DNA from 2 places in the Streptomyces chengmaiensis genome. Region 1 is predicted to be linked to the other one. Evidence: riboswitches for the same ligand, from Rfam matches in the RefSeq annotation. Region 1 holds a riboswitch; the other holds the start of a gene.
The links. Region 1 has a riboswitch for S-adenosylmethionine ahead of QCN29_RS08365 (aminotransferase class V-fold PLP-dependent enzyme). Riboswitches for the same ligand answer to the same signal wherever they lie in the genome.
Positions count from the first base shown of each region.

Region 2: linked by a shared signal. The riboswitch ahead of thrC (threonine synthase) and the one ahead of QCN29_RS08365 (aminotransferase class V-fold PLP-dependent enzyme) in region 1 are both predicted to bind S-adenosylmethionine.

Region 1 covers NZ_JARWBG010000006.1:155,900-170,886, forward strand. Annotated here, with positions in the region: gene QCN29_RS08325 (cytochrome c oxidase subunit 4) at 1-361, shown strand, start outside; gene QCN29_RS08330 (L,D-transpeptidase) at 522-1,772, shown strand; gene QCN29_RS08335 (DNA-binding transcriptional response regulator) at 1,950-2,351, opposite strand; gene ctaE (aa3-type cytochrome oxidase subunit III) at 2,564-3,184, shown strand; gene qcrC (cytochrome bc1 complex diheme cytochrome c subunit) at 3,297-4,106, shown strand; gene qcrA (cytochrome bc1 complex Rieske iron-sulfur subunit) at 4,103-5,158, shown strand; gene qcrB (cytochrome bc1 complex cytochrome b subunit) at 5,155-6,786, shown strand; gene trpD (anthranilate phosphoribosyltransferase) at 6,962-8,026, shown strand; SAM riboswitch class IV at 8,304-8,421, shown strand; gene QCN29_RS08365 (aminotransferase class V-fold PLP-dependent enzyme) at 8,582-9,949, shown strand; gene QCN29_RS08370 (Lrp/AsnC family transcriptional regulator) at 10,113-10,394, opposite strand; gene QCN29_RS08375 (rhomboid family intramembrane serine protease) at 10,391-11,143, opposite strand; gene QCN29_RS08380 (hypothetical protein) at 11,321-11,566, shown strand; gene QCN29_RS08385 (NYN domain-containing protein) at 11,628-12,989, shown strand; gene QCN29_RS08390 (C40 family peptidase) at 13,328-14,380, shown strand; gene QCN29_RS08395 (C40 family peptidase) at 14,607-14,987, shown strand, end outside.
Region 2 covers NZ_JARWBG010000012.1:54,680-69,666, reverse strand. Annotated here, with positions in the region: gene QCN29_RS12940 (ROK family protein) at 1-187, opposite strand, end outside; gene QCN29_RS12935 (SIS domain-containing protein) at 323-1,216, opposite strand; gene QCN29_RS12930 (ABC transporter substrate-binding protein) at 1,406-2,692, shown strand; gene QCN29_RS12925 (DUF3263 domain-containing protein) at 3,092-3,436, shown strand; gene otsB (trehalose-phosphatase) at 3,478-4,332, shown strand; gene QCN29_RS12915 (alpha,alpha-trehalose-phosphate synthase (UDP-forming)) at 4,949-6,430, opposite strand; gene QCN29_RS12910 (hypothetical protein) at 6,499-6,729, opposite strand; gene QCN29_RS12905 (glucosyl-3-phosphoglycerate synthase) at 6,769-7,719, opposite strand; SAM riboswitch class I at 7,862-7,991, shown strand; gene thrC (threonine synthase) at 8,008-9,312, shown strand; gene QCN29_RS12895 (MoaD/ThiS family protein) at 9,351-9,629, shown strand; gene QCN29_RS12890 (cold-shock protein) at 10,028-10,231, shown strand; gene groL (chaperonin GroEL) at 10,621-12,243, shown strand; gene QCN29_RS12880 (alanine/glycine:cation symporter family protein) at 12,601-14,061, shown strand; gene QCN29_RS12875 (esterase/lipase family protein) at 14,074-14,987, opposite strand, start outside.

The DNA of each region.
Region 1 (14,987 bases):
CTTCATCCTCGCCATGGCGATCGTCTATGGCGTGTGGTCGAAGGAGCCGGTCGGCACCACGGCGCTCTTCCTGTCGTTCGGCCTGGCCATCATGATCGGCTACTACCTGGCCTTCACGGCCCGGCGCGTGGACGACATGGCCCAGGACAACAAGGAGGCCGATGTCGCGGACGAGGCCGGCGAGGTCGGGTTCTTCTCCCCGCACAGCTGGCAGCCGCTGTCGCTGGCCATCGGCGGTGCGCTGGCCTTCCTCGCCGTCGCGATCGGCTGGTGGCTGCTGTACTTCTCGCTGCCGCTGATCCTCGTCGGCGTCTGGGGCTGGGTCTTCGAGTACTACCGCGGCGAGAACCAGAACCAGTAGCAGAGCCTGACGAACGGCCGGAATCCCGGCCGGAACTCGTCGACAAGTCAACACGGCACGCGAACGGGCCCGGCCTTCTTCACCCCGGTGGAGGAGCCGGGCCCCTCGTTTGGAGTCACCGGACGCGCCCCGGTGGACCCTTCTTCCTACCGTGTGACTTATGAAACGCACGCCGCATTTCCAGACCGTCGTCAGCTGCACGCTTGTGGTCGTGACCTTCGGGGCGGTTGCGACGGCGTGCAGCGGATCCGACGACCACCCGCTGTCCGCCCGGCCCTACGACGCGGCGGACCAGGTCGCCTTCAACGCCGAAGAGGGCAGTTCCAAAGTGAACCCCGACCGGCCCCTGGAAGTCACCGCCAAGGGTGACGACGGACGAATAACCGACGTCACCGCGGTAGACGACAAGGGCCGCTTCCTCGCCGGAGAGCTCTCCGCGGACGGCACACGCTGGCTCTCGACCGCCTCGCTCGGCGCCGGAGTCAAGTACACCGTGCGGGTCTCCACGGAGGACGAGGACGGCGCTCCGGGCCTCAGGACGCTCACCTTCGAAACATCCCCCGCCAAACGGCACCTGAGCGTGGAATTCGGCCCCAAGTCAGGCACATACGGCGTCGGCCAGCCCGTCACGGCCGAACTCAACCGCCCGGTGAAGGACAAGAAGGCCAGGACCGTCGTCGAGCGAGCGCTGAAGGTCGAGTCCACCCCGCGCGTGACCGGCTCCTGGCACTGGGTGGACGACAAGACCCTGCACTACCGGCCCAAGGACTACTGGCCCAGCGGCGCACAGGTCCGGGCGGTCAGCAACCTCCAGGGCCTCAAGGTCGCCGACAAGCTCTACGGCAAGGCATCCAAGCCCGCTGAACTCACCATCGGGGACCGCGTCGAGGCGATAACCGACGCCGCTGCGCACACCATGACGTTCAAGCGCAACGGAGAAGTGATCAACACCATGCCGGTGACCACCGGCAAACCGGGCTTCTCCACCCGTAACGGGACCAAAGTGGTGCTTGAGAAGCAGTACTACGTACGGATGCGCAGCTCGACCGTCGGCATAGGCGGCGGCGAATCCTACGACCTGCCCGTCTACTACGCGACCCGGGTCACCTGGAGCGGAGAGTACGTCCACGCCGCACCCTGGTCAGCGGGCTCGCACGGGTACGCCAACGTCAGCCACGGCTGTGTGGGCATGTCCACAAGCAACGCCGCCTGGTTCTTCGAGAACGTGCGGCCGGGCGACCTCGTCACCGTCGTCAACAGCTTCGGCGAGATGATGCCCGCGTTCGGCAACGGCTTCGGCGAGTGGAACATGCCCTGGGACAAGTGGCAGAAGGGCAGCGCACTGATCGGCGGCACGGGGGACGGAGCCGGCCCCGTCGACACCTCCCGCCTCCGCCCGCAGACAGTTTGAATTGCGGCTCCTTCGCCTCCGGGGCGCTCCAGCGTCTGTCGACGGTCGATCGTGCTCGACCGCTCGTCCCTCGCGGCCTCCGCGCGTTCTCCCTTTCGACACCCGCGCGCCCCTTCGGCTCACTCCCCCGCGGTTTGAGCAGCTCCTTCGGGGTGAGGCACGGGCGCAAGCAGGCCTCTATGCCTCCACCGAGAGCCTGCTGCGCAGCAGGGCGGCCAGGGAGTCGGCGAACTCCACCGGCTCCACGGGCAGCGTCACCGCGGCGTCCGCACGGCTCCAGGAGGCCAGCCAGGCGTCCTGGGGCCGGCCGATCAGCAGCAGCACGGGCGGGCAGTCGAAGATCTCGTCCTTGATCTGCCGGCACACCCCCATGCCGCCCGCGGGCACCGTCTCCCCGTCCAGGACGCAGACGTCCACGCCCCCGGCCTCCAATGCCCGCAGCACCGCGGGCAGCGTGGCGCACTCGACGAAGTCGACCGGGGGAACGTCGGAGGCCGGCCTGCGGCCCGCCGCCAGCCGCACCTGCGCGCGGGTGTTCGCGTCGTCGCTGTAGACCAGCACGGTGGCGCTCGACTGCATTGTTCCTCCGAGTTCGTCGTCGTACATCGGCGGCGGTGCCCAAGGGACCGATGCGGCGGATGCTACTCCGTCGGACAGCTTGTCAACACTGGTTCGGACAGTGCTTCGAGCAGGCCGCTCCATCGCCCGGACGGGCTGTTCGGGCTGGACGCGGTGTACGGACACACCGAACGGCACCCCCCGGAGTGAGGGCGGGATAAGCGACCGACATAATGTCGGTCGTGGCGACAGCAACGACAGTAGATACCGGGCACGCGCACCCGTCGGTCAATCGGCCGAACCTCACCAGCGTCGGAACGATCATCTGGCTGAGTTCCGAGCTGATGTTCTTCGCGGCCCTCTTCGCGATGTACTTCACCCTGCGATCGGTGATGGGTGCGGAGTACTGGGCGGAACAGGCCTCGGCCCTGAACTTCCCCTTCTCCGCGACCAACACCACGATCCTGGTGCTCTCCTCCCTCACCTGCCAGCTCGGCGTGTTCGCCGCCGAGCGCGGTGATGTGAAGAAGCTGCGCGCCTGGTTCGTGATCACGTTCGTGATGGGTGCGATCTTCATCGGCGGGCAGGTGTACGAGTACACCGAGCTGGTCAAGCACGAGGGCCTGTCGCTCTCGTCCGATCCGTACGGCTCGGTCTTCTACCTGACCACCGGCTTCCACGGCCTGCATGTGACGGGCGGACTCATCGCCTTCCTGCTGGTCCTCGGCCGCACGTACGCGGCCAGGAGGTTCACCCACGAGCAGGCAACCGCCGCCATCGTCGTGTCCTACTACTGGCACTTCGTCGATGTCGTCTGGATCGGCCTCTTCGCCACGATCTACATGATCAAGTAATCGGCCGCGGCCAGCGGCCGGCCGCGGCGCGACCGCCGCGGACGCCGGGCCCTGTCCGCCGCCGCACAGTCCAGAAGCACCGACGCAGAAGATCCTGACACCGGGGTAATCCGTGAAAAAGCTCTCCGCACGACGACGCCACCCGCTGGCGGCGGTCGTCGTCCTACTCCTCGCGCTGGCGGCCACTGGGGGGCTGTATGCCGCGTTCGCGCCCGCGGACAAGGCGCAGGCTGAAGAAACCGCCCAGTCCCTCGCCATCGAGGAGGGCAAGAAGCTCTACACCGTCGGCTGCGCCAGCTGCCACGGAACCGGCGGTCAGGGCACCTCTGACGGTCCCAGTCTGGTCGGCGTGGGCTCCGCGGCCGTCGACTTCCAGGTCGGCACCGGCCGGATGCCCGCCATGCAGCCGGGCGCGCAGGTCCCGGCGAAGCCGAAGGTCTACTCGCAGGCCGAGATCGACCAGCTCGCGGCGTACGTCGCCTCGCTCGGCGCCGGTCCGATCACGCCCACCAAGGAGCAGTACGACCCCGCCGGGGCGGACATCGCCAACGGCGGCGAGCTGTTCCGCACCAACTGCGCCCAGTGCCACAACTTCACCGGCGAGGGCGGCGCGCTCACGGACGGCAAGTACGCCCCGAGCCTTGAGGGCGTCAGCTCGAAGCACATCTACGAGGCCATGCAGACCGGCCCGCAGAACATGCCGTCCTTCCCCGACTCGACGATGCCCGAGCAGCAGAAGCGGGACATCATCGCGTACATCGAGGCTGTCAACGGCGATGAGACCCCGACCCCCGGCGGCTTCGGACTGGGCGGGCTCGGCCCGGTCAGCGAGGGCCTGTTCGGCTGGATCTTCGGTCTGGGCTCGCTCGTCGCAGTCGCCGTCTGGGTTGCGGCCCACACCGCTAAGGCCAAGAAGTCATGAGTACCCAAGAGATTCCAGAAGAGAACCTGCCGTCCGGGCAGGGTGAAACCGCCCACGGTGCGGTGAAGGTCGCCGAAGATCCGTTCGCCGACCCCGGGCTGCCGGCGCACAAGCCGCGTATCCAGGACATCGACGAGCGGGCCGCCAAGCGCTCCGAGCGCACGGTCGCGCTGCTGTTCACGGTCTCGATGCTGTCCACGATCGGCTTTATCGCGTCGTTCGTGATCTTCCCGATCAACCACATCGTCTACATCTGGCCGTTCGGGCACATCAGCTCGCTGAACTTCTCGCTCGGCATGACCCTCGGCCTTGCGCTGTTCTGCATCGGCGCGGGCGCGGTCCACTGGGCCCGCACCCTGATGTCGGACGTGGAGACCGCCCAGGAGCGCCACCCGATCGAGGCGACCCCCGAGGTCAAGACCAAGGTCATGGAGGACTTCCGGGAAGGCGCCGCGGAGTCCCAGCTGGGCCGCCGCAAGCTGATCCGCAACACGATGTTCGGGGCGCTGGCCATGGTGCCGCTCTCCGGAGTGGTGCTGCTGCGCGAACTGGGTCCGCTGCCCGAGGACAAGCTCCGCCACACGCTGTGGGCCCGGGGCAAGATGCTCATCAACCAGAACACCAACGAGCCGCTGCGTCCCGAGGACGTCGCGGTGGGGTCGCTGACCTTCGCGATCCCCGAGGGCCTGGAAGAGAGCGACCACAACTTCAACACCGAGATCGCCAAGGCCGCCTTGATGATCGTCCGGCTCCAGCCCGGCGACATCAAGGACAAGCAGGAGCTGGAGTGGTCCCACGAGGGCATCGTGGCCTACTCGAAGATCTGCACCCATGTCGGCTGCCCGATCAGCCTGTACGAGCAGCAGACCCACCATGTGCTGTGCCCGTGCCACCAGTCCACCTTCGACCTCGCCGACGGCGCCCGTGTCATCTTCGGCCCGGCCGGGCACGCCCTTCCGCAGCTGCGGATCGGCGTCAATGACGAGGGTTACCTCGAGGCGCTCGGCGACTTCGAAGAGCCCGTCGGTCCTGCCTTCTGGGAGCGCGGATGAGTACTACTGCGACCGAAGCAAAGAGCCGCAAGGCACCCGCGGGCGAGCGGGTCGCCGACTGGGCGGACGGCCGGCTGGGGATCTACTCCCTGGCCAAGGCCAACATGCGGAAGATCTTCCCGGACCACTGGTCCTTCATGCTGGGCGAGGTCGCCCTCTACAGCTTCATCATCATCATCCTCACGGGTGTGTATCTGACGCTGTTCTTCCACCCGAGCATGAACGAGATCGAGTACCACGGCTCGTATGTGCCGATGCAGGGCATCCGGATGACCGAGGCCTACGCCTCGACCCTGGACATCAGCTTCGACGTCCGCGGCGGCCTGCTGATCCGGCAGATCCACCACTGGGCGGCGCTGATCTTCCTTGCCGCGATGTTCGTGCACATGATGCGCGTCTTCTTCACCGGCGCGTTCCGCAAGCCGCGTGAGCTCAACTGGCTGTTCGGCTTCCTGCTGTTCGTCCTCGGCATGTTCACCGGCTTCACCGGTTACTCGCTCCCGGACGACCTGCTCTCCGGCACCGGCGTCCGCTTCACGCAGGGCGCGATCCTGGCGACGCCGATCGTCGGCACATACATCTCGATGTTCCTGTTCGGCGGGGAGTTCCCCGGCCACGACATGGTGGCCCGGTTCTACTCGATCCACATCCTGCTGCTGCCGGGCATCATGCTCGGCCTCGTGGTGGCACACCTGATCCTGGTCTTCTACCACAAGCACACGCAGTTCGGCGGTCCCGGCAAGACCGAGAAGAACGTCGTCGGCATGCCGCTGCTGCCGGTCTACATGGCCAAGGCGGGAGGCTTCTTCTTCCTGGTCTTCGGCGTGATCGCGATGATCGCGGCGATGTTCACGATCAACCCGGTGTGGGCGCTCGGCCCGTACCGTCCGGACCAGGTGTCCACCGGCGCCCAGCCCGACTGGTACATGGGCTTCGCCGAGGGACTGATCCGGGTGATGCCCGGCTGGGAGATCAACTTCGCCGGCCACACGCTCGTCCTGGGTGTGTTCATCCCGCTGGTGATCTTCGGTGTGATGCTGGGCGCGATCGCGGTCTACCCGTTCATCGAGTCCTGGATCACCGGCGACAAGCGCGAGCACCACATCCTGGACCGCCCGCGCAACGCGCCGACCCGGACCGCGCTGGGCGTCGCCTGGGTCACCGCGTACGTCCTGATGCTGGTCGGCGGCGGAAACGACATCTTCGCCACGCACTTCCATCTGTCGATCAACGCGATCACCTGGTTCGTGCGGATCGCCTACTTCGTCGGACCGGTGCTGGCGTTCGTCATCACCAGGCGGATCTGCCTCGGCCTCCAGCGCCGCGACAAGGAGAAGGTGCTGCACGGACGTGAGTCCGGCATCATCAAGCGCCTGCCGCACGGTGAGTTCGTCGAGATCCACGAGCCGCTCGACGCGGAGACCCGCTACAAGCTGGTCTCGCACGAGCAGTACGAGCCGGCCGAGCTCGGCCCGGAGGTCGACGAGAACGGCGTCAAGCGCAAGATCAAGCGCTCGGAGAAGCTGCGCGCCAAGCTCAACAAGGGCTACTACGGTGAGGGGAACCAGATCCCCAAGCCCACGGCCGAGGAGTACCGGGAGATCACCAGCGGCCACGGCCACCACTGATCGCCTGCCCGGCTGATCGACTGACCGCCCGGTCGCCCTGACCGGAGCGTCCGCCACGGCAAGAGCCCCGTCCACGCGCTGGACGGGGCTCTTCGCCGTCCCCGGGGGCTGGATAGGGTGGATGCATCCCCTAGTGGATGAATCCCCATCGGCTGTGGACCCTCAGGAGCGGACCATGAACGTTGTGACCCCGGTCGGCGGCGACAGCGTGGCGGACCTCTCCTGGCCCGTCGTGCTGAACGCCCTGCTGGACAACCGCGACCAGAGCGCGGAGGCCACCGCCTGGGCGATGGACCGCATCCTCAGCGGCGAGGCCACCAACGCCCAGATCGCAGGCTTCGCCGTCGCCCTGCGCGCCAAGGGCGAGACGGTCGAGGAGATCTCCGGCCTGGTGCGCACCATGTACCGGCACGCCAATCTGATCGAGGTGCCCGGCAGAACCGTCGACATCGTCGGCACCGGCGGCGACGGCGCGAAGACCGTCAACATCTCGACCATGTCGGCGATCGTCGTCGCCGGCGCCGGCGCGAAGGTCGTCAAACACGGCAACCGCGCCGCATCGTCCGCCAGCGGCGCCTCCGACGTGCTGGAGAAGCTCGGCGTCAATCTGGAGCTCACCCCCCAGCGGGTGGCCCAGGTCGCCGAGGAGGCGGGGATCACCTTCTGTTTCGCGGTGAAGTTCCACCCGGCGCTGCGGCATGTGGCCGCGGCCCGCAAGGAGCTCGGAATCCGTACCACATTCAACTTCCTGGGGCCGCTAACCAACCCTGCCCAGGTGAAGGCGCAGGCCACCGGGGTGGCGGACGCGCGGATGGCCCCCATCATGGCCGGGGTGCTCGCCGAGCGCGGCTCCTCCGCCCTCGTCTTCCGCGGCGACGACGGCCTGGACGAGCTGACCACCACCGCCACCTCGCGCGTCTGGACCGTACGCGACGGCCGGGTGCGCGAGGAGCGCTTCGACCCGCGGGACATCGGCATCGAGCTGGTGCCCGTGGAGGCGCTGCGCGGCGGCGACTCGTCCTACAACGCCGATGTCGCCCGCCGGCTCCTGGACGGCGAGCAGGGACCCGTACGGGACGCCGTGCTGCTCAACGCGGCGGCGGCGCTCGTCGCCCTGGAGCCAGTCGGCGGCACGCTTGCCGAGCGGCTGGCGGCGGGCGTCGAGCAGGCCGCGCGGTCGATCGACTCGGGGGAGGCCAAGGCGGCGCTGGAGCGCTGGATCGCGGCGAGCAACGCCTGAGCCCGGAGCGTCTCCCGCGCGGCCCGCGCGGGGCCCTTGTGCGGCCCGGCCCCTTCGCGGGCCTTTGCGGGGCCCTCGTGCGGCCCTTGTGCGGCCCTTCGTGTGACCGCGTGCGCGGCCTCATATGGCCCGGCTCCTTCGTGCGGCCCCCTCGCGTCGGACCGCGTGCGCCGACTCGTGAGGGCCTTGCGAGGGCCTCGTGTGTGGCGCAAGGCGCAGTCCGGATCCCGGTACTGCGCCTTGCGCATGCTGAGACATATGGCAAGATGCTCGGCAAGGTCATGAGTGACAGCGACTTCGGCCCCGGCCCGCTGTCCGGCAACCCTCCGTCCGTGGCGGGGTGCCCCGGGTGAAGACCAGGCCGTGGGCAGCGAGGTCCGCGGCAAGCGCGGACCCCTGCGAACCCCGGGGTCCTGGTCCTCAAGGGAGCAGTCTCGTGAGCAAGCGAATGCGCTAGGGCCGCTCGGCCCCTTCCTTTCACTCTCCACACGGCGGCATACGCCGTGTGTCGAGTTCTCACAGCCATCTCGCCTTGTCCCACCGGGAGTCACCGCCATGTCCGCATGCCCGAACACCGCCGTCGCCGACCCTGCCCGCTGCGAGCCGGGCGGGCCTTCCCAGCCGCTGCCCGTGCTGGGTCGCGAAGTCACCGTGCCGCTCGTGACCGGCGGCGAGGTCGCTTATGCCGCCCTCGACTACGCGGCCAGCGCGCCCGCCCTGCAACGTGTCTGGGACGATGTCGCCGCCTACGCGCCGTACTACGGCAGCGTGCACCGCGGCGCCGGCTACCTCTCCCAGCTCTCCACCGACCTGTTCGAGAACAGCAGGGCCGCCGTCGCCGAATTCCTCGGCTGCCGGCCCGATGACCAGGTCGTCTTCACCCGCTCCACGACCGACTCGCTCAATCTGCTGGCCGCCGCGCTCCCCGGGGGCTGCGAGGTCTTCGTCTTCGAGACCGAGCACCATGCCTCGCTGCTTCCGTGGAGGACGGCCCGGGTGACGTATCTGGACGCCCCGCAGACCCCCGGGCAGGCCGTCGCGGCCCTGGAGGGGGCCCTCGCCGACCGCCACGACCCCTATGGCCCCGCGCTGGTCTGCGTCACCGGCGCGTCCAATGTGACGGGTGAGATCTGGCCGGTGCGGGAACTGGCCGCAGCGGCGCATGCCCACGGCGCACGGATCGTGCTGGACGCCGCCCAGCTGGCCCCGCACCACCCGGTGGACATCGCCGAACTTGACGTCGACTGGGTCGCGTTCTCCGGGCACAAGCTGTACGCGCCCTTCGGCGCCGGCGTCCTCGCCGGGCGCGCGGACTGGCTGCGGGAGGCCGAGCCCTACCTCGCCGGCGGCGGCGCGTCCCGGACCGTGGCGCGACGCGCCGACGGCGGTGTGGACGTGGAATGGCACGACACCGCGGCGCGGCACGAGGCGGGTTCGCCGAACGTGATCGGCGCATACGCCATCGCCTCCGCCTGCCGGGCGCTTGCCGGCTTCGGCTTCGACGCCCTCGTGGCCCGTGAGCAGCGCCTCGTCGACACGGTCCGCGCCGGTCTCGCGGAGGTGCCCGGTGTGCGGGTGCTCTCGCTGTTCGGTGACGACTCCCCGCGCGTCGGCGTCATCTCCTTCGTCGTCGACGGCTGGAACAGCTCGCACTTCGCGGCGGCGCTGTCGGCGGAGTACGGGATCGGGGTGCGCGACGGGCTGTTCTGCGCGCACCCCCTGGTGCGCGCGCTCCTCGGCGGCGACCCGGAGCAGTCCGCCGGATGCGGAGCGCCCGAGGCGCTCAACGCGATCCGGGTCAGCTTCGGCGCGGGCACGCCTGACGAGCATGTCGAACGCTTTGTGCGCGCGGTGCGGGAGCTGGTGCGCGACGGGGCGCGCTGGCTGTACCGCACGGAGGCCGGCCGCTGCGTGCCGGCCTGACGCGGACCGGGCGCGCTCCCGTCCCTGCGGCCCCGGCGGGCGTCATCCTTTGAGGACCCTGGGCCCGACGGGAGCCGGCGACAGGCCGGACGGGCGGTGGGCGGACAAGGCTCGCGCGCCGCGGAGCAGGGCCCGCCCGGACCCCGCGCCCCCGCCGGAGGCGCTACGCGTCGAGGCCGATCGCGAACGCCGCCTCCAAGTCATGCTGCGAATACGTCCGGAACGCCACATGCGTGTCCGTCGCCTCCACGCCCGGGATCTTGCTGATCCGGCCGGGGATGACATCCGCCAGGTCGTCGTGGGCCGCCACCCGCACCATCGCGATCAGGTCGTATGTACCCGTCACGGAGAAGACCTCGCTGACGTTCTCCAGCGAGGCGATCGACTCGGCGATCTCCGGAATGCGGTCCACGCTGGTCTTGATGAGCACGATCGCGGTGATCACGGTTGGCGTTCTCCCTCGGTGGCCGCTGCTGGGGGCTTCGGCTTCACTCTAGCCCCACCCCTGAACCGGCCCCACGCGTAGACGAAGCCCAGCCCGAACCCCACCAGATGCGCGAGGTAGGCCACGCCCGGTCCGCTGTCCGCCTCCCGCGCCGCCAGCCCCTGGAGCACGAACCAGAAGATCAGCACGGCCCAGGCGGGGAACCGCAGCGGCAGAAAGAACAGAAACGGGAAGAGACTGGTCACCCGGGCCCTGGGGAAGAGGCACAGGAACGCACCGAGGACACCGGAGATGGCCCCGGACGCGCCCACGAGAGTCTGTTCCGATCCGGCGTTCGCCACGGCGTAGGCGAACAGCGCCAGACAGCCGCAGCCGAGATAGAACAGGCAGAACCCCAGATGCCCCATGCGTTCTTCGGTCATCGCGCCGAAGACGAACAGAAACAGCATGTTGCCGAGCAGATGCAGCCAGCTTCCGTGCACGAACAGCGCGGTGAGCGGGGTGAGCAGCGCCCGGGGCCGGCCCGCGAGCAGCTCCGCGGGGATGACGCCCCAGCGTTCGAAGTACCCGCTCCGCGCGGCGATCAGGGCGTCGACGGCGCCGTACCCGGGGGCGAGGCCCGACACGGGGCTGATCAGGAACACCGCGCAGCACACCGCGATCACGCCGTAGGTGACCACGGGGCCGGTGGCCAGGCCCCGTACCGTCCCCCGCGCCGCACGCCGCCAATCGATCACGGCACAGATCATGGCGTAGTGGGACTTGCCGGTACAGAGTGCCTCGCCGCTCCAATGGGTACCCGCAAGGCCGTAGGGTTGCGGGCAGCACTTCCGCAGTTCGACGGCGCACCGCGGCACCCGCATCCGTACGGCGCACGGCAGACGGCGCTCGCCGGACGACGTACGAGGAAAGAGGAGACGGCACGCATGACGACGACGGTTCCCCAGCCGACGGCCGACACCCGCTGGCGCTGCACGCTCTGCGGCAATCTCACCCGTTTCGATGTGACCCGCTCGTCCCGTGTCGTCGAGTACGTCCATCTGGACCTGGCGGGAGAGCCGAAGGTCGAGGAGCGCGAGGTGCTCAGTGAGACCATCGAGTCGGTCCGCTGCCGCTGGTGCAGTGCGGTGGACCAGATCGAGCTGGTGGACAGGCCGGGCGCCGGCTCCTGACGGAGCCGCCCGCACGGGCCAGCGCAGGGACAGGCAGGACAGTCAGCAGAGGTGACGGATCGTGGAGCAGCCCGAAGGCGGCGCGGAGCCGGCCGGTGCGGCCGGTGACGCCGCGGAGGCGCTCGACCGTCCGCTGCCGGAGGGCGTGAGACGGCGCATCGTCGCCCTGGTGTCCGACGCCTTCGGCGGGCTGACCGTCGCGGAACTGCCGCCGCAGCTGCGGCAGTATGCCCGGTTCACCCCGTCCCGCCGGGCGCGTTTCGCGGGCAACGCCATGGCCTCGGCCCTGGAGAGCGACCCGGTCTTCCGGCAGCGGATCGGGGAGCGGCTGAGCAAGGCGGAGCCGGAGTTGGCCCGCGCTCTGGAGGGCGGGTCGCCTCCGGCGGCGGCCGATCCGGTGGATGTGGCGGCTGCGGCCTATGTGCTCAGGCCCTCCGGATGGGTGAAACTGGTGGCGGCCGCGGGCGAGGAGGCCCAGCGTGCCGACGCCGAGCGGGCCGACGAGGCCGGCCGGCGCGAGCTGGAGCGGCTGCGCGCGGAGCTCGCCGAGGCGCGCGACCGCGCCAAGGGTGAGACCGAGCGGCTGCGCGCCGAGTTGGATGCGGCACGCAAGGAAGCTGAATCGCTTCGCCGTAAGCTCCGCAGCGCGCAGAGCGATGTGAAGCGCGGTGAGGCCGCGCTGCGGCGGGCGCAGGCCGACGCCGAGGCGCAGCGCTCGGAGTCCGCGGCCCAGGTCTCCGCGGCGGAGAGCGAGGCCCGGCGGCTCAAGGCCCGGCTCGGTGAGGCCGAGGCAGCTGTGGAGGCGGGGCGGCGCGCCGCCCGCGAGGGCCGTTCGATAGAGGACATGCGGCTGCGGCTGCTGCTGGACACGGTGCTGGACGCCGCCCAGGGGCTGCGCCGCGAACTGGCGCTGCCCCCCGCGGGCACGCATCCGGCGGACACGGTGGACGCGGTCGAGCCGGGGCGGATGTCGCCCAAGGACGTCGCGGCCCGTGCGCTGTCGGCGACCGATCCGGCGCTGCTGGACCAGTTGCTGGCGCTGCCGCAGGCGCATCTGGTGGTGGACGGCTACAACGTCACCAAGACCGGCTATCCGACCATGCCGCTGGAACAGCAGCGGCTGCGGCTGCTGGGCGGTCTCTCGATGCTCGCCGCGCAGACGGGCGCGGAGATCACCTGTGTGTTCGACGGCGCGGAGCTGGCCGCGCCGGTGCTGCTGGCGCCGCCGCGCGGGGTGCGCGTGCTGTTCTCCAAGCCGGGCGTGACGGCGGACGAGCTGATCCGCCAGCTGGTGCGGGCCGAGCCGCCGGGCCGTCCCGTCATCGTCGTCTCCACCGACCGCGAGGTGGCGGACGGGGTCGCGAAGGCGGGCGCCCGCCCGGTTGCGTCCGCTTTGCTGCTCAAGCGGCTTTCGCGGGTCTAGTCGCCGGCTCGGCGGGGTCTCGCAACTGTCATACGGAATGCCCGAATTGATCCAATGCGGGCGGGACATTGTGTCAAGTGACGGCTACAGCCCGTGGGAACCGAGTAAAGAATGGGCTGCGTGGGCGAGATTTTTCCTATGAGGATTTGAAGTGATCACAGGAAGGTCACTAGGGTCTGGCCTCGAACCTTCGCGCGGTTGATCGCCCAACCGGGGTGACAGCGAAGGAACCGCCGAGTCCGTGCAGTTCAGCCCTTTCCTCGGAGGGTGTGAGGCCGGACGCCGGAACCTGGTCCCCATGCCCGGCAGGCGGCTTATGGAAGAAGGAGCTCGCCTTCGTGGCGTCCCACCGTCGTCCCAAGCAGCCCAGCCGCGCTCGTGTGACCGTGCTCACCGCGACCGCCGCGGCGGCCGTGGCCCTGACCTCCCAGTCCGCCCAGGCCGACCCGAAGCCGACCAAGGAAGAGGTCAAGGCGAAGGTCGACAAGCTCTACCACGAGGCGGAGAAGGCCACCGAGGAGTACAACGGGGCCAAGGAGCAGCAGGGCAAGCTGCAGAAGCAGGTCGACACCATCCAGGACCAGGTGGCGCGCGGCCAGGAAGAGGTCAACGAGCTGCGCAACAAGCTCGGTTCGGTGGCCAGCGCCCAGTACCGTTCGGGCGGAATCGACCCTTCCGTCCAGCTCTTCCTCTCGTCCGACCCGGACACCTACCTCGACAAGGCGTCCGCCGTGGACCAGTTCGGCGCCCGCCAGGCGGAGGTCCTGGAGGACATCCAGCTCAAGCAGCGCACCCTGGCGCAGCAGCGCGCGGAGGCCGCCGAGAAGCTCGCGGACCTCGAAGACGTCCGCGAGAAGCTCGGTGAGAAGAAGAAGAACTACCAGGGCAAGCTCGCCGAGGCCCGCAAGCTGCTCAACACGCTGACCGCCGAAGAGCGCGAGCGGATGCGCCAGGAGGAGCAGAAGCGCGCCCAGGAAGCCGAGCAGCGCGCGGCCCGTTCCACGGGCGGCGACCGCCCCGACCTCGGCAGCGAGGTCCCGGCCTCGCAGCGGGGGGCCGCCGCCCTCAACGCCGCCGCCACCCAGATCGGCAAGCCGTATGTCTCCGGCGCCGAGGGGCCCAACTCCTACGACTGCTCGGGCCTGACCCAGTGGGCGTACCGCCAGGCGGGCGTGAGCATCACACGCACCACCTACACCCAGCAGAACGACGGCACGAAGATCGGCCGCAGCCAGCTCAAGCCGGGCGACCTGGTCTTCTTCAACAGCCTCTCGCACGTCGGCCTGTACGCGGGCAACAACACCATCCTGCACGCGCCAAAGCCGGGCGCCTATGTCCGCTATGAGTCGATGGACTACATGGGCACGTTCCAGTTCGGCGTGCGCATCTGAGTCGCTGCGGCCGGAGGGGGCACACGCTGCCCTTCGAGTGAATTCCGGCATCCGAAGCTGACGGCACGCCCCGCCGGTGACCTGTGGTCTCCGGCGGGGCGTCACTGTTCTCGCCCCGGACGGGCGTTGGTCCTCATGTAACCGTCCGGCTACTGTCTGCCGCGCAACATCCCTCGTAGTCCCTCGTACATCTCCTTGTACGCGCATGAGGAAGGGAGCGCGGCACGTGGCGTCCCATCGCAGGCCCTCGCAGCCGGGTTTCACCCACGGCGCCCGGATCACCGTCCTGTCCGCCGCCGCTGCCACCGCGGCCGCGGCCTTCGGCGCGGCTCCGCCGGCGAGCGCAGAGCCGCACGAGACGGCGGAGGAGGCCCGGGCCAAGGTCGACCGCCTCTACGAGGAGGCCGAGAAGGCCACCGAGCGGTTCAACAAGGCCGAAGAGCGCGTGGAGCGGCTGCGCGAGCGGGTGACGCAGGCGCAGGACCGCGTGGCGCGCGGCCAGGAGGCGGTCAACCGCATGCGGACGGCGCTGGGTTCGCTGGCCGGCGCGCAGTACCGGTCCGGAGGCATGGACCCCTCGCTCGCCCTGCTGCTGTCGGAGGACCCG
Region 2 (14,987 bases), on a different contig from region 1:
GGCCCAGGCGCTCGGTCCCGTACGCGCGGAGGTCGGCGGCGAAGTCGAGGATCGAGGTGACGACGGCGTCCGGGCCGCGCTCCCGGCCGGTGGCGCGCCGCGCTTCGTGCAGCAGCGTGCCGTCGGCCGCGACGAGGGCGGCCTTCATCCCGGTGCCGCCCACATCGAGGGCGATGACGTGTCTCACGGGGACAGTCTGACGCCCCGCGGGGGAAAGGTCTAGTCCACTATGGAGGGATTGTTGCGCCTGCTTACAAACGGGAGCCCGCCCTGAGAGCGCTCAGGACGGGCTCCTCACAGCCCCTTCGGGGGCTCCCGGGCTTCAGGAGAGAATCACGCTCCGAGTGAGATTGCGGGGCCGGTCGGGGTCAAAACCCCGGGACTCCGCCAGGGCCACGGCCAGGCGCTGGGCGCGGATGAGATCCGCGAGCGGGTCCGCCGCCCCATGGGCGACCAGGGTGCCGCCGACGCGGGTGACATCGGCCGCCAGCCCCTCGGGCACGGGGCCGAACACCCAGGTCACCCGCCCCGGCCCGGTGATCGAGATCGGCCCGTGGCGGTACTCCATCGCCGGATACGCCTCCGTCCACGCGCCCGCCGCCTCACGCATCTTCAGGCCCGCCTCCAGCGCCAGGCCATAGGTCCAGCCGCGGCCCAGGAACGTCCACTGCTCGGCGGTTGCGGCCGCCTCCGGAAGCGGCTCGGTGAGCGCCAGCTCGGCGTCCACCGCCGCCTCGGCCACCGGCTTCACACCCGGCACGGGGCCGAGACCGGCGCGCAGGAACGCCAGCGCCGTGGTGGCGAACCGGGTCTGGACGACGGACTCCTCGTCCGCCCAGTCCAGTACGGCGACGGCGTCCGCCGCCTCCATGACCGGCGTCTTCGGGTCCGCGGTCAGGGCCAGCACGGGCACGGCGCCCTTGAGGGCGGCAAGCAGGTCGAGGACCTCCGTCGTCGTACCCGACCGGGTGATCGCGATCACCCGGTCGTACGAGCGGCCCCGCGGGAACTCCGAGGAGGCGAAGGCGTCCGTCTCGCCCTGCCCCGCGGCCTCCCGCAGCGCGGCGTAGGCGAGCGCCATGAACCACGACGTCCCGCACCCGGTGACGGCGACCCGCTCACCCGGCTGCGGAAGCCCCTCGAAGACGGCGGCGGCCTCGGCCGCCCTGCGCCAGCAGGCGGGCTGGGCGGCTATCTCTGCTGCGGTGCGGGACATGCGCGGAAACTCCTCGCGGTGTGCGTACGGGTGGGTGCGTACCGGCAGTTGCTTAGCAGTCGGCCCGGCCTGTGGGCAACGGCGTACTCGGCCGCCTGCTCCCCGCCCCCTTCCGCCGAAGCGGGGGGTGGTGTAGACCTCCTACCCGCACATGGGAGAAAATCGCAGCTGATTTCGAGTGAACAGAGGGTGGGGAGAGCTGTGCAGCGGCGCTTCTTGGGTTTGACCGCGGCGGCCGCCGCACTGACCATGACGGCAGTCCTCGCGGGCTGCGGCGGTTCCGGCGGGTCTGGCGACGTCACGCTGAAGCTGGTCGCCGCCGACTACGACGTGGCGGGGGGCGAGAACAGCAAGAAGTACTGGGCCGACCTGACGGCCGCCTTCGAGAAGCAGCACCCGGGCATCGAGGTCGACGTCCAGATCGAGTCCTGGAGCGACGTCGACCGCAAGGTCGCCGAGATGGTCAAGGCGGGCAAGGCGCCGGATGTCGCGCAGATCGGCGCGTACGCCGACTACGCCGCCGCCGGCAAGCTCTACAGCGCCGACCAGCTGCTCTCCATCCCCGTCCAGTCCAACTTCCTGGGGCCGCTGGCCGACGCGGGCGAGATGAAACTCGTGCAGTACGGGCTGCCGTTCGTCGCCTCCACCCGGCTTCTCTTCTACAACAAGGAGCTGTTCGCCGAGGCCGGAGTCGACGGCGCGGACCTCAAGACCTGGGCCGACCTGAAGAGCGCGGCGGAGAAGCTGAAGGACAAGACGGACGCCAAGTACCCCTTCGCACTGCCGCTCGGTCCCGAGGAGGCCCAGGCCGAGACGATGATGTGGTTGCTGAGCGGCGGCGACGGCTATGTCGACCCGGTCGGCAAGTACTCCATAGACAGCCAGGAGAACATCGACACCTTCCAGTGGCTGAAGGACAACCTTGTCGACGAGAAGCTGACCGGTCCGGTCGCCCCCGGCGAACTCAACCGCAAGGACGCCTTCACCGCCTTCACCCGCGGAGAGGTCGGCATGCTCAACGGCCACCCCTCCCTGATGCAGGCGGCCGGGAAGGCGGGCGTGGAGTTCGGCATGGTGGCGCTGCCAGGCAAGGAGGGCAAGCCGAAGTCGTCGATGGGCGTCGCCGACTGGATCATGGGCTTCAAGCAGAACGGTCACCGCAAGGAGGTCGGCGCGTTCCTCGACTTCGTCTTCAGCGACGAGAACGTGCTGAGGTTCGCAGGGGACAACGATCTGCTGCCGGTCACCGTCTCCGCCTCCGAGGCGATGGAGCAGAACGCCGCGCACAAGGAGCTGCAGCCGTTTCTGAAGGAGCTGCCGTCCTCGGTGCTGCCGCCCGTCGGCAAGACGTCATGGGCGAAGGTCAGCGAGAGCATCAAGACGACCATCGGCAAGGCCGTGCAGCCGGGCGGCAACCCCGCGTCCGTCCTGGGGCGGATAGGGCGGGAGGCGGAGGTCGCGGAGCAGGCGGAGTAGCCGGTCGGCCGGGCGGGCGGGCGTCGAGCGGCGGATAGGCTGGCCCGTATGACCGCCGATGCCGAGGACGACGTCCCCGTGGGCGCTGCCGCGGACGTCCCCGAGAGGGCAACCGTGAACGGTCCCGAGGGCTTCACCTCGGGCGTCCCCGTGGGGGCAGTCTGGGACGGCCTGGGGCAAGCCGCCGCGGGCGTCCCTGAGGGCTTCACCTCGGATGGTTCCGCGGGGGTTGTCGCGGACGGTCCCGAGGGCGCCGCCTCGGGCGTCCCCAAGGGGGCCGCCGTGGCTGCCGCCGGGGACGGCCCCGAGGACGCTGCCGTGAACGGTCCCGAGGGTGCCGCCTCGGGCGTCCCCAAGGACGCCGCCGCGGACGTCCCCATAGGGGCAACCGGGGACGGCTTGGCGGAAGCCGCCGGGAACGGCCCCGAGGGTGCTGTCGCGGACGTCCCCGCGGGCCTCTCGGGGGCCGTCCCCGAAGCCGCGCACGAGGCGGCCTCCCGGGCCGCCCCCGCAGACGCCGGCGGCCTCTCGGAACGGGACCGCGCCGTGCTCGCCATGGAGCGCCGCTCCTGGTCCGGGCCCGGCGCGAAGGAGCGGGCCGTCCGGGAGCGGCTCGGCCTCTCGCCCGTCCGCTACTACCAGCTCCTCAACGCCCTCCTGGACGACGAGCGGGCGCTTGCCTGCGACCCGGTCACGGTCAACCGGCTGCGCAGACTCAGGGATTCCCGCCGCGGTCAGCGCTGAGGCGGCGCGTCGCCGCCGATGTCGCCGCTAGGGTCGGAGTCATGGAGAGCTCCCCGCACGCCTACACGGGTCCGCTGCCGACGCCGTCCACGCAGGCCGGGCGTGAGGGCCTGACCGCGATCCTCGCCCGGCCCGCGCGGACCGCGGTCGCCCTCGACTTCGACGGCACCCTCGCCGAGATCGTGCCGGACCCCGAACAGGCCCGCGCCCACCCCCGGGCCGTCCCCGCCCTCGCCGTGCTCGCCCCCAAGGTCGCCTCCGTCGCCGTGATCACCGGCCGGCCGGCGGAGGTCGCCGTCCGCTACGGCGGCTTCGCGGGTGTGAGGGGCCTGGACCACCTGGTCGTCCTCGGCCATTACGGCGCGGAGCGCTGGGACGCCGTCAGCGGCGAGGTCCACGCCCCTGCCCCGCACCCCGGAGTCACCGCCGCACGCGGTGAACTCCCCGGCTACCTCGACCAGATCGACGCCCCGCCGGGCATCTGGATCGAGGAGAAGGGGCACGCCGTCGCAGTCCACACCCGTCGCGCCGACGACCCGCAGGCCGCCTTCGCCGCCCTGCGGGACCCCCTCGCCCTGCTCGCCGCCCGCCACGGCCTCGTCCTCGAACCGGGCCGCATGGTCCTGGAGCTGCGCCCGCCCGGCACGGACAAGGGCAAGGCGCTGGCCGACCATGTCCGCGGAACGGGGGCGGAGGCGGTGCTGTACGCGGGCGACGACCTCGGAGATCTGCCCGCCTTCGCCGCGGTCGACGCCCTTCGCGAGGAGGGAGTCCCGGGCCTTTTGGTCTGCAGCGCCAGCGCCGAGGCGCCCGAACTTGCCGCCCGCGCGGACCTGGTGCTGCGGGGGCCGTCGGCGGTGGTCGAGTTCCTGGCGTCGTTGGCGGAGCAGCTCTGACGTTTCCCCGATCCCGCCCCTTCCCGAAACCCGGGGCAAGCCCCCGGACCCCTCCGGGGGAGGGGCTGCGGGGCTGCCGCCCCGCGCCCCACGGGGGCGGCGGCTTCGCGCCGCCCGATCCCGGCGCGGCCTTCGACGGTGGCCTCGAACTCTCCTGGCTACCTTCCCCGGACTCCATCCGGGGGGTACCCCAGAGGCACCCCCAACGGGGTGGATTGTCCAGCCCGTCGGGGGTGTGAGGAACCAGCCTCTTGGGCCCCTTCGAGGCGGCCGGGGGTGGTTGGGGGCGTGGGGGCTGGAAGTCCAGCCCCTCGGGTGTTTGGGGCGTGGGGGGGCGGTATGTTCCGGCCTCGTCGGTGTTTGGGGCGTGGGGCCGGAGATGCAGTCTCTCGGGTGTTTGGGGCGTGGGGGGCGGTACGTTCCGGCCTTGTCGGTGTTTGGGGCGTGGGGCCGGAGATGCAGTTCCTCGGGTGTTTGGGGCGTGGGGGGCGGTGCGTTCCCGTCTCGTCGGTGTTTGGGGCGTGGGGCCGGAAATGCAGCCCCTCCGGCGTTTGAGGAGCGGGGGTCCGGGGGCGGAGCCCCCGCACGGGGTCCGGGGCGGAGCCCCCGGTTCGGGTCAGCCCGCCCGCAGGGCCTCCAGCTGCGCCAGGAACCACTTCCGCGGCCCCATCGCCGTCGCCCCCGCCGCCAGCCGCTTCGTGCGTTCCGCGCGCTCGCCCGCCGGCATGGTCAGGGCGCGGTGCAGCGCGTCCGCCGTCGCGGTCACGTCGTAGGGGTTCACCGGCAGGGCGTCCTCGTGCAACTCCTCGTAGGCCCCGGCCTCCCGCGACAGCACCAGCGCGCAGCCGTCGTCCGAGACGACGGGGATCTCCTTGGCGACGAGGTTCATGCCGTCCCTGACGGGGTTCACCAGGGCCACGTCGGCCATGCGGTACGCCGCCAGGGAGCGGGCGAAGTCGTCCTTCACATGGAGGACGACCGGCGTCCAGTCCGGCGTCCCGAATACCGCGTTGATCTCGTCGGCCAGCCGCTGGACCTCCGCCGTGTAGTCCCGGTAGACGGCGAGGTCCTGCCGCGAGGGGTACGCGAAGGCGAGGTGGACGACGTGGCCGCGCCACTCGGGGTGCTCCTCCAGGAGGGTGCGGTACGCCAGCAGGCCCCGCACGATGTTCTTGGACAGCTCCGTCCGGTCCACTCGGACGATCGCCTTGCGGCCGGGGCCGACCTGTTCCCGCAGGACGGCCATGCGGTCGGCGACATCCGGCTCATGGGCGCGGCGGCGCAGAAAGTCGGCGTCCGCGCCCAGCCCGTACACCGAGATGTCCGTCTCGCGCCGCAGACCGCCTTCCGTGTGGCCCGCGCCCGCCCCGTGTTCGAGCAGGCTCCGCCCCTCCCCGCCGGGCGGGAAGACCGCCCGCACATCGTCGGCCACGCCTTCCGCGCACTTCATGAACGTCGACGCCCACCGCCAGGTGAGGAATCCCAGCCGGTCCGCCCCCAGCATCCCGCGGACCAGCTGTTCCGCGATGTCGTCCGGCAGCATCCGGAAGTATTCGGGCGGCGCCCACGGCGTGTGCGAGAAGTGCCCGATCCGCAGATCCGGCCGGAGCTCCCGCAGCATCCCGGGAGTCAGCGCCAGGTGGTAGTCCTGCACCAGCACCGCTGCGCCCTCGGCCGCCTGCGCCGCGAGCGCTTCGGCGAAGGCGCGGTTGTAGGACTCGTAGGCGCCCCACTGACGCCGGAACTCCGCGTCGAAGACCGGTTCGAGCGGTGTCTGGTAGAGCATGTGGTGGAGGAACCAGAGCACCGAGTTGGCGATGCCGTTGTAGGCGTCGAAGTGGACATGGGCGTCGATGTCCAGCATCCGGACGCCCGGCTCCGACACTGTGCGCCGCACCGCCTCCCTGTCGCCGTCGCTCAGCGCCGCGCACACCCACAGCGGCTGTATCTCGGGCCCGATCGCCGAGAGGCCCGAGACCAGGCCGCCGCCGCCCCGGTGTGCGTCGAGCGAGCCGTCCTCGCGCACCGCGTAGGACACCGGGCCGCGGTTGGACGCGACCAGTACTTCAAACGCGCGTTCGGTAGCAATGGCTGCCATGTGCCGGTACCTAGCCCCTTGCACATTCCCTCAAACGTGCGTACGGCCCTCTGGCGCGTCCGCGCCCCTCAGCGGTGATCCCGGCCGCGTGCCGCCGCGACCGCCACCACCCCGGCCGCGGTCAGACTCAGTGCGACGCCGCCCAGCAGCCACAGCCGCTCGGCGGCGCCCCCGGCGTCGGCCAGCCGGCCGCGTCCGGCCGCGGCCGCCGCCCCGGCGTCCATGCAGACGAGGGCGGCGGGGGCGGCGAGAGCCAGCGCGACCGTCGTCAGTCGCTTCCACCACTTATGCACTCCCATAAGTAGGAAATGTAGACAAAAAGAACAGCTGATTCCGGCTCATGCCGCGTGGCGCGCCGCGTACTCGCCGATCTCGCGCATCGGCGGCCGCTCCTCGGTGTCCACCGCATACGTCCGCGGGGTGAACCCCGACTCGCCCCGCTCGAACTGCGTCAGCGACGGCCGCACCAGATGGCCGCGCGACAGCCTCAGCTGGGCCGTGCGGTAGATCGCCGCGGCCATCCGGCCCAGCGCCTGCCCGTCCTGGTGCCGGTGCTTGCGCTCGCCCACGTCCACCTGCGCCAGCGCATCCAGGCCCACCGTGTGCAGCGCATCGACGAGCAGCCCCAGCTCCACCCCGTACCCCACCGGGAACGGCAGCCGCTCCAGCAGTGAGCGGCGCGCCGCGTACTCCCCGCCCAGCGGCTGGACGAACCCCGCCAGCTGCGGCCAGTGCAGATTCAGCAGCGGACGGGCCACCAGCTCGGTCACCCGGCCGCCCTGGCCCCGCGTCTCACCCAGCGGACGGTCGTACATCGCCTTGACGAACTGCACGTCCGGGTCCGTCAGCAGCGGTCCGACGATCCCGGAGACGAAGTCGGCGGAGAAGTCCCTGAGGTCCGCGTCGACGAAGCAGACGATGTCGCCGGAGGTCGCCAGCAGCGAGCGCCACAGCACCTCCCCCTTGCCCGGCAGCGCCGGTATTCGCGGCAGGATCGCGTCCCGGTGCACCACGCGCGCGCCGGCCGCCGCGGCCGTCTCGGCGGTGCGGTCGGTCGAGCCCGAGTCGACGACCAGCAGCTCGTCGACGAGCGGCGCGGCCTCCATCAGCTCGCGGCGGATCACCGAGACGATCCCGCCGACCGTCTCCTCCTCGTTCAGGGCAGGGAGGACGACGCTCACCGTCGGCGCGGGTTTGGCCGCACGCTTTGCGGAGAGCAGCAGGTCAAGCGGACGGTCGGCGGCCGACCAGGACCGGCGGGCCAGCCAGCGCTCCACCTCTTCGAGCACGGACGCGTCTCCCTTGAATCTCGCTCGTGTGATCCATCTCGCGGTTCGGACGGCTGTCTCAACCGTCCGGGCCGTCGGTTACAGTCTTGAACAACGCGCATGACCGTCGCATGTCGGGGTCACCGCGCCGACAACCACATACCGCTCATCCAGAGGGGCAGAGGGATACGGCCCGTTGAAGCCCCGGCAACCCTCCCGCCGACCGCGAGGTCACGGTGGGGACGGTGCCAATTCCGTCTCCCGGCGAACAAGCGCCGTGAGGAAGATGAGGAGAAAGGGCCTCGCCTAATGGCTGTGCAGACGGTTGACAACACCACGAACACCCCCGCCGGCACGTCAGTGAACCTCGGCCCCGCCGCGGCGCTCTCCTGTCGTGAGTGCGGAGAGAAGTCCCCCCTCGGCCCGGTCTTCGCCTGCGCGAGCTGTTTCGGCCCGCTCGAAGTCGCGTACGACCTGCCCGAAGGCGGCCCCGAGGAACTGCGCCGGCGCATCGAGTCCGGCCCGAACAGCATCTGGCGCTATGCCCCGCTGCTGCCCGTCCCCGCCGACGTGGCCGGCAAGCCCAATCTGAACCCCGGTTTCACCGAGCTGGTCAAGGCCGACAACCTCGCCCGTGAGCTGGGCGTCACCGGCGGTCTGTACGTCAAGGACGACTCCGGCAACCCGACCCACTCCTTCAAGGACCGCGTGGTCGCCATCGCCGTCGAGGCAGCGCGCGCCTTCGGCTTCACCACCCTGTCCTGCTCCTCCACCGGCAACCTCGCGGGCGCCGTCGGCGCCGCCGCCGCCCGCGCCGGCTTCCGCTCCTGCGTCTTCATCCCGCACGACCTGGAGCAGGGCAAGGTCGTCATGGCCGCGGTCTACGGCGGCGACCTCGTCGGCATCGAGGGCACCTACGACGACGTCAACCGCTTCTGCTCGGAGCTCATCGGCGACCCGATCGGGGAGGGCTGGGGCTTCGTCAACGTCAACCTCCGCCCGTACTACGCCGAGGGCTCCAAGACGCTCGCCTACGAGATCTGCGAGCAGCTCGGCTGGCGGCTGCCCGACCAGATCGTGATCCCGATCGCCTCCGGCTCCCAGCTCACGAAAATCGACAAGGGGCTGCAGGAGCTGATCAAGCTCGGTCTCGTCGAGGACAAGCCGTACAAGATCTTCGGTGCGCAGGCGGAGGGCTGCTCCCCGGTGGCGGCGGCCTTCAAGGCCGGGCATGACGTCGTACGGCCCCAGAAGCCGGACACCATCGCCAAGTCGCTGGCCATCGGCAACCCGGCCGACGGCCCCTATGTCCTGGACATCGCCCGGCGCACGGGCGGCGCGGTGGAGGACGTCACCGACGAGCAGATCGTGGATGCGATCAAACTGCTGGCCCGTACGGAGGGCATCTTCACCGAGACCGCGGGCGGCACGACCCTCGGCGTGGCGAAGAAGCTGATCGAGGCGGGCGTCATCGACCCGGCGCTGACGACGGTCGTCGTCAACACGGGCGACGGCCTCAAGACCCTGGACGCGGTCGCCCCGACGACCGGCCCGACCGCGACGATCCGCCCGAGCCTGGACGCGTTCCGCGCCGCCGGCCTGGCTGCCGACTGAAGACTTCCCCCCTTTACCCCGAGGAAGGCACGCACCCCATGAGCGTCAACGTCCGCATCCCCACCATCCTCCGTACATACACCGGCGGCCAGGCCGAGGTCACGGCCGAGGGCGCCACCCTGGCCGACGTCATCGCGGACCTGGAGAAGACCCACAAGGGGATCGCCGCCCGCGTCCTGGACGACCAGGGGCAGCTGCGCCGCTTCGTCAACGTCTACGTCAACGACGACGACGTGCGTTTCGAACAGGGTCTTCAGACGGCGACGCCGGACGGCGCGGGAGTGTCGATCATCCCGGCGGTCGCAGGCGGCTGCTGATTCATTGACGAATTGCCCCCTCCGCAAGAAGCGGAGGGGGCAATTCTGCATGGTTGAGCGCGATAGAGTCGGGGTAGCCCGCTCCACCGCTTGTGCCGGTCGCATATGAGATTGCGCCCGGGCGCGACAAGAAACAGCCAAAGTGTTCGATCGAATTGTCCTGGTAAGAGCGCTTTGTCGGGCCCGACTTGCCCCGTAATTCACGTAATTCGCATGAGTTTTCCGTTCGGGTGTGCTCAGATTTCTCGTCCGATTGACCTGTTGCAGACGGCAGTTGGACAGATACATTCAGCCGCGGTCGACGCGTTCCGGCGCACGTCCCTCCTGTCGGGGACGAGGTCTGACCCGGGCCCGCGAAGTGCGGTCCCGTGCAAGGGCCAGTAATAGGGGAGTTAGGCATGGCTCAGGGCACCGTCAAGTGGTTCAACGCGGAGAAGGGGTACGGCTTCATCGCGGTCGACGGTGGTGCGGATGTTTTCGTCCACTACAGCGCGATCCAGATGGATGGGTACCGCACCCTTGAAGAGGGTCAGCGGGTCGAATTCGAGATCTCGCAGGGCCAGAAGGGGCCGCAGGCGGACATGGTCAAGGTAACCGCCTGAATCCAGGCGCGATCGACCGCTCACGCACGCACTGACTGACGTACGAGGGGCCCGCATCCGAGGAGGGACGCGGGCCCCTCGTATGCGTCCGGGCGTCGGCTGCCCGCGCGTGCCCGGCTGCCCGCGCGCCCCGGGCGGGGAGGCGCCCCAGGGTCGCCGCCGCCGGCCGACACCCCTTGCCGAGGCTTTCTCAAAGCCGCTTGCACTCTCTCGGGTCGAGTGCTAATCATTGGGCGTTAGCACTCTGCGAGTGAGAGTGCTACAGGGACCGGGTCGGTGAGGCCGCAGGCCGGGTGGGGCAAGGAACCACCCGGAGTGCAGGCCGTCCGTCGCGGGCGCCAGCGCGGTCCTGGAGCTTGCCACCCCGATGTCCGGGAGGACCACTTCACATGGCCAAGATCATCGCGTTCGACGAGGAGGCACGGCGCGGTCTCGAGCGCGGGATGAACCAGCTCGCCGACGCCGTCAAGGTCACCCTTGGCCCCAAGGGCCGCAACGTCGTCCTCGAGAAGAAGTGGGGCGCCCCCACGATCACCAACGACGGCGTCTCCATTGCCAAGGAGATCGAGCTCGAGGACCCGTACGAGAAGATCGGCGCCGAGCTGGTCAAGGAAGTCGCCAAGAAGACGGACGACGTCGCAGGCGACGGCACGACCACCGCGACCGTCCTCGCCCAGGCGCTGGTCCGCGAGGGTCTGCGCAACGTCGCCGCCGGCGCCAACCCGATGGCTCTGAAGCGCGGCATCGAGAAGGCCGTCGAGGCCGTCTCCGGCGCGCTGCTCGACCAGGCCAAGGAGGTCGAGACCAAGGAGCAGATCGCCTCCACCGCCTCCATCTCCGCCGCCGACACCCAGATCGGCGAGCTGATCGCCGAGGCCATGGACAAGGTCGGCAAGGAAGGCGTCATCACCGTCGAGGAGTCCCAGACCTTCGGTCTGGAGCTGGAGCTCACCGAGGGCATGCGCTTCGACAAGGGCTACATCTCGGCGTACTTCGCCACCGACATGGAGCGTATGGAGGCCTCCCTCGAGGACCCGTACATCCTGATCGTCAACTCCAAGGTCAGCAATGTGAAGGACCTCCTTCCGCTGCTGGAGAAGGTCATGCAGTCCGGCAAGCCGCTGCTGATCATCGCCGAGGACGTCGAGGGCGAGGCCCTGTCCACGCTGGTCGTCAACAAGATCCGTGGCACTTTCAAGTCCGTTGCCGTCAAGGCCCCGGGCTTCGGCGACCGCCGCAAGGCCATGCTGAACGACATCGCCATCCTCACGGGCGGCACGGTCGTCTCCGAGGAGGTCGGCCTCAAGCTCGAGAACGCCGGCCTGGACCTGCTGGGCCGCGCCCGCAAGGTCGTCATCACCAAGGACGAGACCACCATCGTCGACGGCGCCGGTGACAGCGAGCAGGTCGCGGGCCGCGTCAACCAGATCCGCGCCGAGATCGAGCAGTCGGACTCCGACTACGACCGCGAGAAGCTCCAGGAGCGTCTCGCCAAGCTGGCCGGCGGCGTGGCCGTCATCAAGGCCGGCGCCGCGACCGAGGTGGAGCTCAAGGAGCGCAAGCACCGCATCGAGGACGCCGTGCGCAACGCCAAGGCGGCCGTCGAGGAGGGCATCGTCGCCGGCGGCGGCGTGGCCCTGCTGCAGGCCTCCCAGGTCTTCGAGAAGCTCGAGCTCGACGGTGACGAGGCGACCGGCGCCGCCGCTGTGAAGCTGGCCCTGGAGGCCCCGCTGAAGCAGATCTCCGTCAACGCCGGCCTCGAGGGCGGCGTGATCGTGGAGAAGGTGCGGAACCTGACCCCGGGTCACGGCCTGAACGCCGCGACCGGCGAGTACGTCGACATGATCGCCGAGGGCATCATCGACCCGGCGAAGGTGACCCGCTCTGCCCTGCAGAACGCCGCCTCCATCGCCGCGCTGTTCCTCACCACCGAGGCCGTCATCGCCGACAAGCCGGAGAAGGCCGCTGCGCCGGCCGGCGGCGGCATGCCGGGCGGTGACATGGACTTCTGAGCCGACCGCGCCTGACGGCGTACGGCTCGGACGCGAGTCCGGAAGCTGACCGAGGGCGGCACTCCTCCTGCCGGAGGGGTGCCGCCCTCGGCGCGTGTCCTGGACCCTCCCCCGTGTGCGGGCGCCGCGGCAGGCGTTGTATACGGGCGCTTCGCACCGCGATCCGGTGCATACCAAGACCCACGTGGCATGCTGCGCGCCCATTGGACGTAGGTCTTTCGACCTTCGTTGCTGTGAGATTGCGCACCACTTTCCTCTGTTTTGAAGGTCAAGAGGCGCGGGTAGCCTGCTGTGAGCCTCTTGTAGGCCTGCCGTTAACTCCCCCGCATCCGGGCCTGCACGAGGACGCAGTACGCAATGGACACGCTTGACTCCGTGATCGTCGACGTCAACGACGTCTTCTGGACCTACCTTCTGATCCCGCTCGTCGTGGGCGCGGGACTGTACTTCACCCTGCGCTCCAAGGGCGTGCAGATCCGGCTGCTGCCGGAGATGTTCCGGGTGCTGAAGGACAGGCCGGTCCAGGGAGCCGACGGCAAGAAGGCCGTCTCCTCCTTCGGCGCGTTCACCATCTCCGCCGCCGCCCGCGTCGGCACCGGAAACATCGCGGGCGTCGCCACGGCCATCACGCTCGGCGGACCGGGCGCGGTGTTCTGGATGTGGATGATGGCGATCGTCGGCGCTGCGTCCGCGTTCGTCGAGTCCACACTCGCCCAGCTCTACAAGGTCCGCGACCCGAAGCACGGCACCTACCGGGGCGGTCCCGCGTACTACATGCAGCGGGCGCTCAAGGCACGCTGGCTGGGACTGCTCTTCGCCGTCACCATCACCGTGACCTTCGGTTTCGTCTTCAACGCAGTCCAGTCGAACACGATCGCCTCGGTGGCCTCCGGCTCGTTCAGCGGCATCGGAGACAGCGACTGGTTCGCGCCTGCCGTGGGCATCGCGCTCTCCGTGCTGCTGGCACTTGCCGTCTTCGGCGGCGTACGGCGCATCAGCACGATCACACAGGTGCTGGTGCCGCTCATGGCGGTGCTCTATCTGGTGCTCGGTCTGATCGTCGTGGTGCTGAACATCAGCGAGTTGCCGCGTGTCATCGTCGAGATCCGCGAAGACGCCTTCGGAGTCCGCGAGGTCGCGGGCGGCGCCGTCGGCGTGGCCATCCAGCAGGGCATCCGCCGCGGCATGTTCTCGAACGAGGCCGGTCTCGGCTCCGCGCCCAACGCGGGCGCCACCGCCGAGGTCACCCACCCGGTCAAGCAGGGTCTGGTCCAGTCGCTGGGCGTCTTCTTCGACACGCTGCTGATCTGCACCATGACCGCGTTCATCATCCTGACGACGAACCCCACCCTCGGCGGCATGCGGCAGGGCGCGGACCTCACCCAGGATGCGCTCACCGCCAGCCTCGGAGGCTGGGCCGGCCATGTGCTGACGCTCATCGTCTTCATGCTCGCCTTCAGCTCGATGATCGGCAACTACTACTACGGCGAGTCCAACATCGAGTTCATGACTGCCAAGAAGTGGGTGCTGCCGGGCTACCGCGCCTTGGTGCTCTTGGTGGTCTTCCTCGGGGCTCTCGGCTCGGTCAGCGTCGTCTGGAACCTCGCCGACGTCTTCATGGGCTTCATGGCGCTCGTCAACCTGCTGGCCATCCTGCCGCTGTCCGCGATCGCCTTCCGGTTGATGAACGACTACGTCAGCCAGCGCCGCCAGGGCCTGGACCCCGTCTTCACCCGCGACCGGATGCCCGACCTGCACGGCGTGGAGTGCTGGGAGACGCCGCGCACGGCCGAGCAGCCGGTCAGGGTCACCGGCTGATCCAGCGGGCGGCTACGGCAGCCGCTCGATGATCCAGGAGCCCAGCTCCTCGGTCATCAGCGTGTGCTCCTCGTTCTGCGAGGCGAGCCTGAACTCGTCGAGCTCGCTCTCGCCCGGGTCCAGCGCTTCGATGTCCACATACAGATCCTCCGTGCGGTCCAGATCCCGTACGGCGACGGCGCTGACCGCCGGCACGAAGCAGTGCGCGCGGATCCGGGCGTCGGAGCGGAACCCGAAGAACGCGGGGAGCTTGTTCAGCTCGTCGGCCAGAATCCCGAAGCCGTCCAGCATCCCGCCGGGCGCGCCGTCGATCTCGGGCAGCCCGCAGGTCCGCACCTCCGGCTTCTCCATGCTCACCACGCGCAGCTGGGCGGCCGGCGGGCAGTGGCCGGCCTGCTGTGCGTACAGCCGGGTGCCGACCACCGACAGGCCCCGGCCCTGGAACGCCACGGCGCCCGGCTCCACCGGCTCGCCCCGGCCGGACGACACGCCGTTGGCCACGCCGATCAGCCGGGGGATGCTCGGCCACTCCCCGATCTCCCGCATCTCCGCGAGGAACGCCTTGCGGTCGTCGGCCTGGCCCGGCGGGGCGTCCCACTCGTCGATATGCCGCCACAGCAGTTCACGCGAGGCCGGGCTGTTGATCTGGTCGGAGAACCGGCGGTCCAGCCGCCTGGTGTAGTGCGCGAAGGCCTGGAGGGAGAGGGGAATCCACGCCCCGCGGTGGGGACTGTCATACGACCAGTAGAGAGCCGTCTGATGATCGATGCGCAGGCTCTCCAGCTTGGCCAGCGCATGCCGGGCGATCAGCCCGCCCATGCTGAACCCGCCTACCGCGAGCTGGGCGCCGCCGCTGCGCTCCTCGACGGCCTGAAGAATCGCGGCCTGCGCGGTGCGTGAGTTGTCCAGAATCGACGCGCTGCGTT